2 regions of the Pseudanabaena sp. Chao 1811 genome follow, and region 1 is predicted to be linked to the other one. Evidence: riboswitches for the same ligand, from Rfam matches in the RefSeq annotation. Region 1 holds a riboswitch; the other holds the start of a gene.
The links. Region 1 has a riboswitch for cobalamin ahead of NMG48_RS06995 (hypothetical protein). Riboswitches for the same ligand answer to the same signal wherever they lie in the genome.
Positions count from the first base shown of each region.

Region 2: linked by a shared signal. The riboswitch ahead of NMG48_RS01115 (HupE/UreJ family protein) and the one ahead of NMG48_RS06995 (hypothetical protein) in region 1 are both predicted to bind cobalamin.

Region 1 covers NZ_CP101416.1:1,474,059-1,481,376, reverse strand. Annotated here, with positions in the region: gene NMG48_RS07005 (hypothetical protein) at 1-117, shown strand, start outside; gene NMG48_RS07000 (DNA polymerase III subunit delta') at 121-1,068, shown strand; cobalamin riboswitch at 1,109-1,274, shown strand; gene NMG48_RS06995 (hypothetical protein) at 1,381-1,830, shown strand; gene NMG48_RS06990 (class I SAM-dependent methyltransferase) at 1,899-2,747, shown strand; gene NMG48_RS06985 (glutathione S-transferase family protein) at 2,780-3,442, opposite strand; gene NMG48_RS06980 (MarR family winged helix-turn-helix transcriptional regulator) at 3,629-4,087, shown strand; gene NMG48_RS06975 (chlorophyll a/b-binding protein) at 4,279-4,488, opposite strand; gene NMG48_RS06970 (chlorophyll a/b-binding protein) at 4,556-4,765, opposite strand; gene ileS (isoleucine--tRNA ligase) at 4,934-7,318, opposite strand, start outside.
Region 2 covers NZ_CP101416.1:247,781-255,098, forward strand. Annotated here, with positions in the region: gene ribD (bifunctional diaminohydroxyphosphoribosylaminopyrimidine deaminase/5-amino-6-(5-phosphoribosylamino)uracil reductase RibD) at 1-725, shown strand, start outside; gene NMG48_RS01095 (7-carboxy-7-deazaguanine synthase QueE) at 797-1,411, shown strand; gene queC (7-cyano-7-deazaguanine synthase QueC) at 1,431-2,114, shown strand; gene NMG48_RS01105 (cobalt-precorrin-6A reductase) at 2,284-3,048, shown strand; gene cbiE (precorrin-6y C5,15-methyltransferase (decarboxylating) subunit CbiE) at 3,099-4,310, opposite strand; cobalamin riboswitch at 4,430-4,613, shown strand; gene NMG48_RS01115 (HupE/UreJ family protein) at 4,637-5,311, shown strand; gene cobW (cobalamin biosynthesis protein CobW) at 5,447-6,487, shown strand; gene cobG (precorrin-3B synthase) at 6,618-7,318, shown strand, end outside.

The DNA of each region.
Region 1 (7,318 bases):
TGGTGGTTACACCGTCGTAATTTAAACGCGCTCGAAACATCCATGGATCGCCGCGATCGCCTGAGTTCTCGGTCGTATAGCTCTAAGAGATCGCAACAAGAATTGTGGAATGACTAAGCGGTGAATGCTCTCAACTCAGGATTAATCTCACCCTTTGATACCGTCGTTGGGCAATCGCAAGCAATCACTTTATTAAAAGCTGCCATCAAACGCGATCGCATTGCCCCCGCTTATTTATTTGCAGGGGCGAGTGGGGTGGGGCGTAGTAAAACTGCATCAGCTTTTGCCGAAATTTTATTAGGCGATCGCAAATCGGCAAATCGACTGAGCGATCGGAACCATCCTGATTTACTGTGGGTCGAGCCGACCTATTTAGATAAGGGCAAAATGCTCACGGCGAAGGAGGCAGAGGCAGCAGGATTAAAGCGGCGTGCCTTGCCCCAGATTCGGATTGAGCAGATCAGAGAAATTAGTGAATTTGTCAGTCGCGCCCCCCTTGAGTGTCAGCGCTCAGTCGTAATTATCGAAGAAGCGCAGTCCATGGCAGAATCTGCGGCAAATAGTCTGCTCAAAACCCTTGAAGAACCCCTCTATGCCACGATTATCTTGATCGTGCCAGATGCTGGCTCGATTTTGCCGACCCTCGTTTCCCGTTGCCAACGCATTCCCTTTACTAGACTAAATCAAGCACAAATGCAGGAAGTACTCATCCGTGAAGGACATACGGATATTCCGCCCGATGTGGTTGCTCTAGCCCAAGGTTCGGCAGGACAAGCAATCGATTCTTTTGAGAGATTTAAAAGTATTCCCATCGAATTATTAAACTCAGTTCGCCAAATTCCTAAAGATGCCAAAAGTGCAATGGCGATCGCCAAACAAATCACCAAAGATTTAGAGTTGGATTTGCAGCTATGGCTAATTGATTATTTACAAAACTATTTTTGGGAACAACAAAAATCAAAATCAGTATTACAACACCTCGACAAAGCCAGAGAGTTAATTGCTCGATATGTCCAGCCTCGACTAGTCTGGGAAGTTACATTGCTCCAAATCGCAGGCAAGATATAGCATCGTCAGCGCAAAATGCCGCCTCTGCCATTAGTGCTATGATCAAAACTCAGATTTCGGTTTTAGTGAAGATCAGTCACTAAAAGTAATGGGGAAAGTTTGGTGCAAGTCCAACGCTGTCCCGCAACTGTAATTTTTAGCTATAGCAATGTAAATTTTGCGGTAGCTAAATAAGTCAGAATGCCCGCCGAATCGCAACTACACATAAATCTACATCTACGAGGTCATAGATGATGAGTTCATATTTTTGCGAATGGAAAAAAACTTCCATTCTTCCTTGTCAATTGAATTTGCAGTCATGGAGGATTGGCAATGAAGCTTAAGGATAGCGACTGGCAAGGAAATTTTGGCTATTGGCAAAAAAGCTTTATTCACAACCATCTCATGATGATTGGCTATACGGCATGGCAAGGCTTTTTAGAATATGGTCGCGGCGTTGTGGTCTGTGATATTGATCGTCAAGCGATCGCCCCTAGTAATGCAAGTTTAGAAGTAACACAATTCAAATCTCAATTCATTGCTGAGCAGGAATTAATTACCTCGATTCAAGCCTTTTCCCTCGATCAAGATTTAATCTCTGTACTTGTGCAAGCAGTAGGAAACTATGTCCCCGATCGCGAGATTGTTCTGCTGATGAAAATGGAAGAACATCTCGAAATTAATCTGTTTCAAAATCTCAAGATTTTTCCTCCTGACTGTTATGTTCAAGTCAGTCGTCGTTGGGAAGAATTTCAACCTTGCCTAGAAACCCAAACTAAATAGAACGAGAATCGCACGATTGCAATTCATTTGCACAGGCAGATGTAGAAAACCGCTATACTAAATAATCTATGAATAATGTAATTCGCTACCAAAACGCTGCCCTCCAATATTACCGAGATCTAACAGGTTCTTCCTATCTTCACTATGGCTATTGGGAACCTATTCCTTCCCCCACTGATGAGTTGACTGTTACCAAGCTCCGTGTCGCTCAAGAAGCCTATGCAACACATCTTCTATCTTTTCTCCCAACCGATATCCATACCGTCTTAGATGTTGGTTGTGGCAATGGTGATAATGCTGTAGCAATGATTGAGAAGGGTTTGCAAGTTGAGGGATTAGCCCCCGATCCACTGCAACAAGCAAATTTCCTAGAACGCACCAATGGTAAAGCGTTATTCCATGTCGATACCTTCCAAGAATTTGTACAAGCTCCTGCGAAGTATTCTTCCCAGCTTACTTATGACTTAATTCTATTTAGTGAAAGCACTCAATATATGTCACCAGAAATGATTGCCGATGGTTCGGCTGTGGTGGCAAAATCTGGCAGTTATGTACTGTTAGCAGATATGTTACGGAAAGATCCTGAATATAAGGAAGGGATGTTTTCTAACTGTCTGATTAATGCTGATCTGCATAAATCAATGGAGAATGCTGGATTTAAGTTAGTCAAGACTGATGATATTTCCGCACATATCGCACCAACTCTAGATATTTGTGTACAGAGCTTCCAAACCTTTGGGATTTCGACAATGACATACATCGGCAATCTGATCGCGATCGCAGTGCCACCAATTTATAAAGTTCTGCGCTACTTCTTCGGAAAGTCAATCAAGAAATTGATTACAGAAGGGCTTCAAGCTTCTAATTTGTTCCATAAGCATCTCTGCTATGAAATCCAGCTTTGGCAAAAAATCTAGCTAATAGAGATTGGGCGGTTTGCGCCCAATCTCTATTTAATCAGTTCTGTTAAAAAGCTATTCCGCTTTTTGAGAAACTCGTCCAGTAATTCGTAGTAATTTTCGGCAACAGCTTGCTGAACTGATGGTCTTTGTAATAGAACTTCGCGCCATGCATTAACCTTGGGAGTGCGATCGCTAAAAACAAAATTTTGATAGCGATCGAAGGCGACGAAATAGCGAAAGATCGGTGCATAGACCGCATCAATCAGCGAAAACTTTTCACCAGCAAAAAATGGGACTGCATTAAGTTGTGATTCTAGTAGTTCTAAATTTGCAATTAAATCTAAACGTTTTGCTTCAAAGGTTTCTTGATCCTTGGCGGCATAGAATCCTGCAATTTTAGCTAGTAGATTTGAACCAAACTCGATCCAAGAGCGATGTTTGGCTTTGGTTAAGGCATCTGGTGGATGTAACGAGTCTGGGGTAATTTCATCGAGATATTCACAGATTACTGCTGATTCAAATAACACTTCGCCATCGACTAAAAGCAAAGGAACCCTGCCCAGTGGTGAAATTTTGAGAAACCAATCGGGTTTGTTGGCAAGGTCGATATATTCGCGATCGCAAGGAATTTGCTTTTCAAGGACGGTAATCAGCGATCGCTGCACGTAGGGACAAAGGGTATGGCTGATTAGCTTGAGTTTAGGCAGCATGGCAATTTGTAAGGGTGGCTAACATTTGGATATAGTTGTATTTACATTAATTGCAATTGCAACTAAAATTAATTTAGCATATTTAATTGCAATTGCAACTAAATAACAGAGGAATCGCTTCGTGATTGCTCTATAAAGCCTATTTTGATAATTGCGATTGCAACGATTTTTTCGGATACTGGAAGTATGTCAACAAATTCAGCCCTAGATCCTTTACGAAATTCAGCTTGGCGATCGCTTTTGACCGTTCATACCAAGCTGTTGGATCGCATTGCCGAAAAACTTACTCAAGCCGAGCTGCCACCTTTGGAGTGGTATGACGTACTGCTCACACTTAAAGAAGCACCTGATTACTGCCTACGATTGAGTGAGCTAGCGGAAAAAGTGCTATTAAGTCGTAGTAATTTAACGCGGCTAGTCGATCGCCTCGAAAAAACCGAATTGCTTTATCGAAAATCCTGTCCCAGCGATCGGCGTGGGACTTATGCAGTCTTAACTGAAGCAGGTTTAGAGATGCAGAAAAAGATGTGGGTAGTTTATGCGGAGGGTATTTCTGAGTATTTTGCTAGTCATATCTCCGACGATGAGGCGAAAGTTTTACAGACAATATGCGATCGCTTATTAAATATAAAACCGAAGAATTGATTGACGGCGCTCCGCGCCGCCAATCAATTCTTCGGTTTTGATTAAATAGCATTACGGAGCAAAGCACCACACCGCTATTTCTTGAGTGGGAAGGGAGTATCTCCAAACCAATAAAAAACCCTACCTGAAAGGTAGGGTTAAATAATCGTTTTTACTTTGTCTTAAACACTTTGATTGGGAACAGGCAATATTTATAGATTTCCCAACAACCAAATCAGTCCATGCCCCGTTGCAGCTTCTGTAATTAGGAGAGAGACGAAACCAATCATGGCAAGTCTACCGTTTAGTAATTCCGCATAAGGTGTAAAACCAGCTTTCTCAGTATCGTCAACATACATCTTTGGTTCAATTGCGAAGTTGTTGAGTACACCGCGTTCATCGACTCTGTAGCTATTAGTCATTGTTTTTTCCTCTGTTTAAATTCTTTTTTACTTTGTTTCAAATACCTTGATTGTTACCAATCAAAACTTATAGATTCCCCAGCAACCAAATCAGCCCATGCCCCGTTGCAGCTTCTGTAATTAAGAGAGAGACGAAACCAATCATGGCAAGTCTACCGTTTAGTAATTCCGCATAAGGTGTAAAACCAGCTTTCTCGGTATCATCAACATACATCTTTGGTTCAATTGCGAAGTTGTTGAGTACACCGCGTTCATCAACTCTGTAACTGTTAGCCATTGCTTTAACCTCTGTGTTAGTTCCTTATGTAAAGAAATATAACAAAATATTTCGAGATGTTAATCTAGCTAAAGGCATGGATGATAGGCTAGCTGCACCTATATAAAGAGGTATGCACAAAGAAGGGCTTGGCATTGCCAAGCCCTTCTTTGTGTTATGTGACTAGATTTAGAAATTACCTGCTAATGCACTGACGCAGCGATCGCAAATATGCGGATGCTCGACAGACTCACCGATGTGGGTGGAGTAGTTCCAGCAACGGGGACACTTTTCGCCATCGGCTTTCGCGATCGCAATTTGTAAATTGGTAGCCTCGCCCTTAAAGTCAGCATCGGGTAAGCTATCGACCAGCTCGACCTGTGACACGATGAAGAGATAGCGCAAATCTTCTCCTAAGGATTCTAGATAAGCCTTCTGAGTTGCATCAGTGGCAACTAATAAGACCTTCGCTTCTAGGGGTGCGCCGATGAGTTTGCCAGTTCTGGCGGATTCCAAGACTTTGTTGACCTCAGAACGGACTTCGCGGAGATACTCCCATTTAGTTGCCAGTTCGGGCTTATGCCATTCAGGATGCACAATAAACCAACCCGATTGGAATACGGACTTAGTTGGCGCAGGGTAGGGTAAGTGTTGCCAGATATCCTCGGCAGTGTGAGCAAGGACTGGGGCGATCGCCTTGGCAATTGCCTCTAAGCAATACATCAACACCGTTTGGCAACTGCGGCGACGGGCAGCATTGGGCGCACTGATATAGAGACGATCTTTGGCGATATCTAAATAGAAGTTCGATAAATCAACGGTGCAGAAGTTTTGGATAGCTTGGAAGAAGCGCGAGAATTGGAACTTATCGTATGCCTCAGTGATATCCCTAGTAACTTCGGCGAGACGATGCAGAATGTAGCGATCGCTTTCGGTGAGATCGGCATAAGGCACTAGCTGTTCCGCAGGTTGAAAGTCAAAGAGATTGCTGAGCAAGAATCTGGCAGTATTACGAATCTTACGCGACACATCGGACATCTGAGCCAAAATGGTTTTGCCAACAGGAACATCACTGCTGTAGTCCACACTTGCTGCCCAAAGACGAACCACATCCGCACCATAGGGAGGTTCTTTCTTTTGATCTTTACCACCATTGATTACCACCATCGGATCAACGATATTACCAAGGGATTTACTCATTTTCTGTCCCTTCTCATCCAGCAAAAAACCATGGGTTAACACCGTCTTATAAGGTGCATAGCCATTGGTTGCCACACTAGTTAGGAGAGAAGATTGGAACCAACCACGATGTTGATCGGAGCCTTCGAGATAGATGTCCGCAGGATAGTTTAGCTCGTAGGGAACTAGATGGGAATTATGACTCTCACCACCTAAAACTCCTGCCCATGAAGAACCAGAGTCAAACCAGACATCCATTGTGTCCGTACCTTTGCGATACTTGCGACCGTTATTTTGATAGGATGCAGGGAGTAACTCTTCTACTTCCTTTTGCCACCACACATCAGAGCCATGCTCACGAATCAGTTCTTGAATGTGATTAATGGTTTCTTCCGTAAGTAAAGGTTCGTTAGTTTCTTCGTCATAGAATACGGGAATTGGTACGCCCCAAGTGCGCTGACGGGAAATACACCAGTCTGATCGCTCTTGCACCATTGAGGTAATCCGATTCTCACCGATCGCAGGAATCCAGTTAACTTCCTTGATCGATTTCAATGCTTCTTCGCGGAAACCATCAACGGAGGCAAACCACTGCTCAGTGGCGCGAACAATCACAGGCTTCTTGGTGCGCCAATCGTAGGGATATTTGTGGTTATAGGCTTCTTCTTTAATCAGAGTTCCATTAGCGGTCAAGATTTCCACAACCTTAGCATTGCCTTCCTTCAGCACACTCAAACCTGCTAATTCTGCGCCTGCATCTTCATTGAAAATACCGCGATCGTCCACCAGAGAAATCATACCTAAATGATATTTTCGACCCACAACAAAGTCATCCTGACCATGATTAGGCGCAGTATGGACTAAGCCTGTACCTGATTCGGCGGTGACGTGATCACCTAGAACGATGGGACTAGAGCGATCGGCGATCGGATGCTTAGCAATGGTTCCTTCGAGAATATCCCCCTTGAAAGTATATTTCACTTCCAAAGCTTGCTCAAAGGTGGCGGCTAGCTTCTCCACCAATTCTGTTGCCACGATGTAATATTTATCACCAGCCGCCACGATGCTGTAACTCAGATGGGGATTGGCACTAATACCCAAGTTAGCGGGAATTGTCCAAGGTGTCGTTGTCCAGATCACGGCATGGAGATTGGTGAGATCGGCGATCGCCTTTAACCTATCGCTAGATTGCGTGACAGGAAAAGCAACATAGATACTGCGAGAAACATGATTTTCGGGATATTCCAATTCCGCTTCCGCGAGGGCAGTATGGGAACTAGGCGACCAATAGACTGGCTTAAGCCCGCGATAGATATAGCCTTTGAGCGCCATTTTACTAAATACAGCAATCTGGGCGGCTTCATATTCAGGCTTCATCGTGTAATAGGCGTTTTC
Region 2 (7,318 bases), 1.2 Mb from region 1:
CGGGCATTAATGTGACGACAGGTATTTTAGAACAGCAATGTTTAGACCTTAACGAAGCATTTTTTCACCGTGTAAAGACTAACTTGCCCTTTGGCATTTTTAAATATGCGATGACCCTTGACGGCAAAATTGCGACAACTTCAGGACATAGCTATTGGATTACAGGGAAGGAAGCGCGGCACGTGGTGCATGATTTACGCCTTGGCTGTGACGCAATCATTACAGGTGGGAACACGGTCAGGTTAGATAATCCCCACTTAACGACGCATGGATTGAGTGAGCATTGCCCTTTACGGGTAGTCGTTACCAAGAGTTTTAATCTTCCTGAAGAAGCGAATTTATGGAAGATTACTGATATGGAAAAAACCCTCGTGATTACATTGCCTCATCAAAATCCACAACTCCAACAAAAGCTAAGCGATCACCATGTAGAAATTCTAGAACTAGAAGATATATCACCACCAATAGTCATGAAGGAACTAGCTAAGCGTGGCTGTAATCAGGTTTTGTGGGAATGTGGTGGTAGATTAGGTGCGGCAGCAATTAAAGCCAAAATGGTACAGAAGATATATGCTTTTGTTGCTCCTAAACTAATCGGTGGCTTTACAGCCCCCAGCCCCATCGATGATCTAGAGTTAAATTTGATGACTGATGCAATTAATCTACTACAACCGCAATTTCAGCAAATTGGTACAGACTTTTTAATTACTGGCTATACACGTTAATAAATGTTTTGTAATGAATGCTCTGTAATGAATGCCTGTGGTGCATCATTCTGTAATCCACATAATAATCTATGAATAAAATCAATTATCTAACGCATTTACCAATTGTCGAAACCTTTCATTCTGTTCAAGGAGAAGGTACATGGATGGGGACAAATGCTTTTTTTATCCGCTTAGCAGGTTGTGATGTAGGTTGTCCTTGGTGTGATACTAAGATCTCTTGGAATGTTAAAAAGCACCCTGAGATTGCGATCGCCGATTTGGTTGCAGAAGCTGTAAATGCTGATCCTGCGATCGTGGTCATTACAGGTGGAGAACCATTGATGCATGATTTAACAGAGTTAACACAGCAGTTAAAAGCGAAAGGTTTGCAAGTTCATTTAGAAACATCAGGTTCTCATCCATTCAGTGGCAAATTTGACTGGGTAACTTTTTCACCGAAGCAGTTCAAACATCCCCATGCAAGTATTTATGAACAGGTGAGCGAACTTAAGGTAGTAGTCAAGGATGAATCAGATTTAGACTGGGCAGAAAAGAATGCAGCCAGAATCCCACATAATGTGGTGAAATATTTACAGTCTGAGTGGGAAACTTCCAGTAGTAAAGATCTAGTGTTGCAGTATGTTCTAAGTCATTCAGACTGGCGAGTGAGTATCCAAACTCATAAGTTACTGGGTGTGCGGTAAGGTAATTGAGGAAATTAAAATGACCGAAGCAACAAGTTCTCCAAATCTTAAAAGCACTAAAAAAGCAGTGGTTTTATTGTCAGGCGGTCTTGATTCGTCAACGGCAGCAGCTCAAGCGATCGCTGATGGCTATGAAGTGATTGCCTTATCCTTTCGTTACGGTCAAAGGCATGAACGAGAGTTGTTGGCAGCAAGACAGGTTACAGCAGCGCTAAAGATTACTGAACATTTGGTTGTCGATGTGAATTTGGCACAGTGGGGTGGCTCAGCATTAACCGATGACACGCTTAATGTCCCAACTGAAGGTGTACAAGCAGGAGAGATCCCGATTACCTATGTACCCGGACGCAATACGGTATTTATTGCGATCGCCTTATCTCTAGCTGAGTCAAAAAGTGCTGAGGCAATCTATTTGGGTATTAATGCAGTGGACTATTCAGGTTATCCCGATTGCCGTCCTGAGTATTTGGAAGCATTTCAGAAGCTAGCCGCTCTTTCCTCCAAAGTGGGTGTGGAAGGACATGCCCCAAAATTGATTGCGCCTTTAGTTATGGATTCTAAAACTGATATTGTGCGACGAGCAAAGCGTTTAGGTGTGCCGATTGATCTGACATGGTCATGTTATCAGGGTGGAGAAACTCCCTGTGGTGTCTGTGATTCCTGTCGCATTCGTGATAAAGCAATCCTTGAAGCTAATATATAACAGCGCTTTGCGCTTAAACCCGAATCAAGAAAATTTTTAAAAGCTTTGCTTCGCAAAGCTTTTAAAAATTTTCCTGTAGTTCTTGTGCTCGAAAACTGTTGTAATTTATCTATGATAGGAATTGGCACTTTGTCCCACTTTCCAATTATACAGAACAGTTTTTTGAGGAATGAAACATATTAAAAAAGTCCTGATTTTAGGTGGTACAGGTGATGCGGTTAAATTAGCTGCGAAACTAGTCGATATCCCTACAATAGAAGTCATTAGCTCCCTCGCAGGACGCACCAAAAAGCCATTAGCCCTAGTTGGACAATTTCGCATCGGTGGATTTGGTGGTGCGGAGGGCTTAGCCAATCATTTGCGAGAGAATGCTATTGATTATCTAATTGATGCCACCCACCCCTGTGCTGGACAAATTACGGTGAATGGAGAGATCGCTGCTCAATTAGCTAATATTCCTCATTTAATGCTTGTGCGTCCTCAATGGGAAAGGCAATCTGGCGATTATTGGATTGAAGTGGAAACGGTGGAGTCTGCGGCTAAAGCCATTCCTGAATCGGTAAAGCGTGTATTTATTACGTCAGGAAGACAACAGTTAGAGCCATTTTTACAGCGATCGCAGACCTATCCAGATACTTGGTATTTAATGCGTTCCATCGATCCCCCTGATATCGAACTTCCTAATAGCAAAGTATTACTAGATCGCGGTCCTTTTAGTTTAGAGCAGGAACGAGAATTACTTCGCGAATACCAGATTGAGGCAATTGTTAGTAAGAATAGTGGCGGTGATGCGACCTATGCCAAGATTATTGCCGCAAGGGAATTAGGAATTCCGATCGTGATGGTACAGCGTCCTGCAATACCTGAAGGCGAGAAAGTGACAAGTATTGAAGAAGCGATCGCTTGGTTAAACTCTCAAATAAAACCATTTTAAAAATGTTTTTATTGCCATACATTTTTTGAAAGTTTTGCTTTGCAAAACTTTCAAAAAGGCTTTATTGCTTGCCATTGTGTAACAGGACGCATCGGTTTCCATCCTAGAAAAGATCCGATCACTTCGGCACGACTGATCGAGATTTGCGTAAGCGTGCCGCCATATTTTTGTTGCCATTGAAATAGTTTTTGCTCTCCCTCAAGCGTGACAACGTTAGCAACTAAACGTCCCTGCGATCGCAAATTTGCCCAACAAGTCTCAAATAAATCTGGAACAGTCGCACCACCACCGATAAAAATCGCGTCAGGGGTGGGTAAACCCTGCAAAACTTCGGGAGCTTTGCCCTCGATAATTTTGAGGTTAGGAGTACCGAGAGCGATCGCATTTTCAGCGATGAAATGGGTGCGGGACTTTTCGATGGCGATCGCTTGACAACGGGGATGACTTCGCATCCATTCAATGCCAATGGAACCGCAACCAGCCCCAACATCCCAAAGTAATTCGCCAGCATTGGGGGCAAGGGTAGATAGGGTAATTGCTCTGACCTCGCGCTTAGTTAACTGTCCATCATGACAAAAAGCATCATCGGGCAGCCCTACCATCCGCGATAGAATTTTCGTTTCAGGATTAGGAATACATTCCACGGCGATCGCATTGAGATCAGCAAATTCGGGAAAGCTCTGAAATTGATTAGTTACAGTAGAAATAATCTGTTCTTTAGTTCCGTTGAGATGTTCTAAGACCGTAATTTTGCTATTGCTAAAATTGCGATTGCAGAGCATATTTGCCACAATTTGCGGTGTTTCTTTTCCCGAACTCAGGATTAGCAGTTTAGCATTTGGATAGATATAGGACTGTAAAAGTGAAGCAGGACGACCGCATAGGCTCAGGGTTTCCACTTCGTTCAATGACCATCCTAATCGCGCACAAATCAAACTAAAAGTAGAAGGTGAGGGAATAATCGCTATTTCCTCAATGGGAATTCTCTTTAATAAAGTTGTGCCAATGCCAAACCAAAGGGGATCGCCACTAGCTAAGACACATACTGATTTACCACGTAAATTAATGATTTGCTGAATAGTTGCCTCAATGGGCGATGCCCAAACAATTTGAGATCGCTGATCTTCTGGCAACATCGCTAAATGGCGATCGCCACCTACTAATATTTCAGCATGATCGATTAGCGATCGGGCGGATGAGCTTATTCCCCCTAAACCATCCTCACCGATACCAATAATCTTTAGCCATTTTTCACTGGTCATCGACACAATTTATAAATCTATTAAGTATTTTTTCGCAAGGCAGTCAAATTATTGTAAAGTCAAAGACTGTTCTAGTTTTAACGGGGAACAGCCGTTAACAGATGTAATTGTTTCTATGACTTGATTCTAAGCTTCTTAGCCCAAAATTCTTTTCAAAGATACAAAATTGCAAATGGGGAAAGTTTGGTGAAAGTCCAACGCTGTACCGCAACTGTAAAGGATACCTCAGTAATATCGTTTTCCTTCGGAAAACGATATTACTATTCCCAAAGTCAGGATGCCCGCTAGAGCTAGTTTAATTTGTCCATATCTGCGAGTTACAGAGTATGAATTTATCTAAGATTTTCGCTTCAGTTCAATCTAAAGCTCTAGCGATCGCCATTGGTTTTAGCCTTTTAGTAGTGGCTAGTCCCGCATCAGCACATCACGCAATGGGTGGCGGGATGCCCAGCAACTTTTTTGAAGGGTTTATGTCGGGCTTGGCTCACCCAGTGATTGGTGTCGATCACCTTGCCTTTATTGTTGCGGTTGGTTTGTTTGCCGCGCTTAAGCCCCAAGGTATTTTTATTCCCTTATCTTTTGTTTTGTCGGCAATGCTCGGCACGGGAATCCACCTGTTAGGTGTATCTCTGCCAGTAGTTGAACTCATTGTTTCCGCATCAATTTTGCTATTTGGGATTTTGATGGCAATGAAGAATAGTCCTAACCTATTAGTTATGGTGGCTCTGTCGGCAGTAGCAGGCTTGTTTCATGGCTATGCCTACGGTGAAGCAATTTTTGGCGCACAAACTACCGCTTTAGTGGCTTATTTAGTTGGCTTTACCACGATTCAATTAGTGATTTCGAGCGCAGCCTTCTTTGTCGGTCAGAAAGTCCTTAAAGGTGATTTTTCTCAAGTATCGCCTAGCCTCAAATCAGCAGGTTTAGTAATTTGCGGAATTGGTGCTGCATTTTTTGCATCAAGTCTTTCTTCTTTGATTCTCCCAGTGCCTAAGGGTTAAATCATTTTTCAAGGTAGGGGCAGTTCATGGCTTGCCCCTATTTTTGAAATTTCTATTAATAACTGATGGCTTCGGCTTCGCTTAGCCATCAGACTTATTAACAACAAGGGATTTTAAAGTTTTTTAGAGAGAATTATGGCAGCGAAAATACCTGTAACTGTGATTACTGGTTTTTTGGGTAGTGGTAAAACTACCCTCATTCGAGAACAGTTACAAAATAACCAAGGTCGGCGGATTGCCGTACTGGTGAATGAATTTGGCGAGATCGGCATTGATGGCGACTTGCTGCGTTCTTGTCGGGTGTGTGATGAAGATGGCACAGAAGTTACGCCCAATATTGTGGAATTGACCAATGGTTGTCTTTGCTGCACGGTGCAAGAGGAATTCTTGCCAACGATGCAGGAACTTCTAAAAAGACGCGATCGCATTGATTGCATTCTCATCGAAACCTCTGGCTTAGCCTTACCCAAACCCTTAATCCAAGCCTTCCGTTGGCAAGAGATTCGCAATGGCGCGACGGTTGACGGTGTGATTGCGGTAGTTGATTGCGAGGCTGTCGCTAGTGGCAAATTGGTAGGCGATCTGGATGCGATCAATGCTCAGCGTCAAGAAGATCCCAATCTCGATCATGAAACTCCGATTGAAGAATTGTTTGAAGATCAGTTAGCCTGTGCGGATTTGGTCTTATTGACGAAAACGGATTTGGTGGATGTTGAAGCTCAGAACAAAGTTCATGCTTGGCTTAAGCAGGAATTGCGGGATGGCGTTAAGGTCATTGCTTGCGATGAAGGCAAAATTAGTTCTGAAATTCTCTTAGGCTTCAATGCGGCGGTTGAGGATAATCTTGATACTCGTCCTAGCCATCATGATTCTGAAGAAGAACATGAGCATGATGATGATATTAATTCGATTAATATCGTTACCGATCGCGCCTTTGAGCCGACACAGTTACTCACATCGCTAAAACAAGCGATCGCCGATCAAGAGATCTATCGGATTAAGGGCTTTGTGAATGTCCCGAATAAGCCGATGCGAATGGTGTTACAAGGCGTAGGCGATCGCCTCGAAACATCTTACGATCGCCTATGGGCTAGTGATGAATCTCGCCAAACCCGTTTGGTATTTATCGGTCAAGGTCTAGAGCGATCGCAAATTGAAGCGGCGCTAAGTTTATAAGACCCTCACCCCCCTGCCCCCTCTCCCATTAAGGGAGAGGGGGAGAAAGAGCTTTTCTTGTTCCCCTCTCCCTTAATGGGAGAGGGGCTAGGGGTGAGGGCGCAATCTATATTTTTTGGAATTTTCTCAATTGCAATCTACAACAGCTATTTGTCCCAGTCTCTTTAATGCCACCACTGCTCAAGATGGCATTCTTTCGCGTATCCGTTTACCTGCGGGATTAATTACTTCTACACAATGCGAAGTTCTCACAGAGGTCGTCAATCAATTTGGTAATGGCGAAATCCAAATTACCAATCGCGCAAATCTGCAAATCCGCACCAGTCAAGCTTTGCCTGAAGAAGTGCTACTAGATTTCCAAGACTATGGACTTGCCTCTAGTACCGAAAGTACCGACGGTTTGCGGAATATGATGGCTAGTCCCAGCGCTGGGATTGATGTCCATGCCAAAATAAATACAATTCCATTGGTTAAAGCATGGAATTTCTATCTACTACAGCATCCTGAATTAGCGATTCTTTCTAATAAGTTCAGTATTTGCTTTGATGGCGGTGAGGCGATTAGGGTTAGTGATCGCCCCAATGATATTTGTTTGGTAGCTATTGAAACTAAAAGCGAGATTTATTTTGATTTGCATTTAGGCTTAGGCGATCGCGGCGATTCGCCAGCACCAGTCGGTGTTGTGATTCACCATAATCAAGTCTTGGAAGTTCTTGCAGCTCTAACAGAAGTTTATCGGCAATATACAGAGCAAAAGCTAGAGCAGAAGATATATTCGCGATCGCGTCCGCCTAGATTGAGGGAATTACTGCATGATTGGGGCGTGGAAAA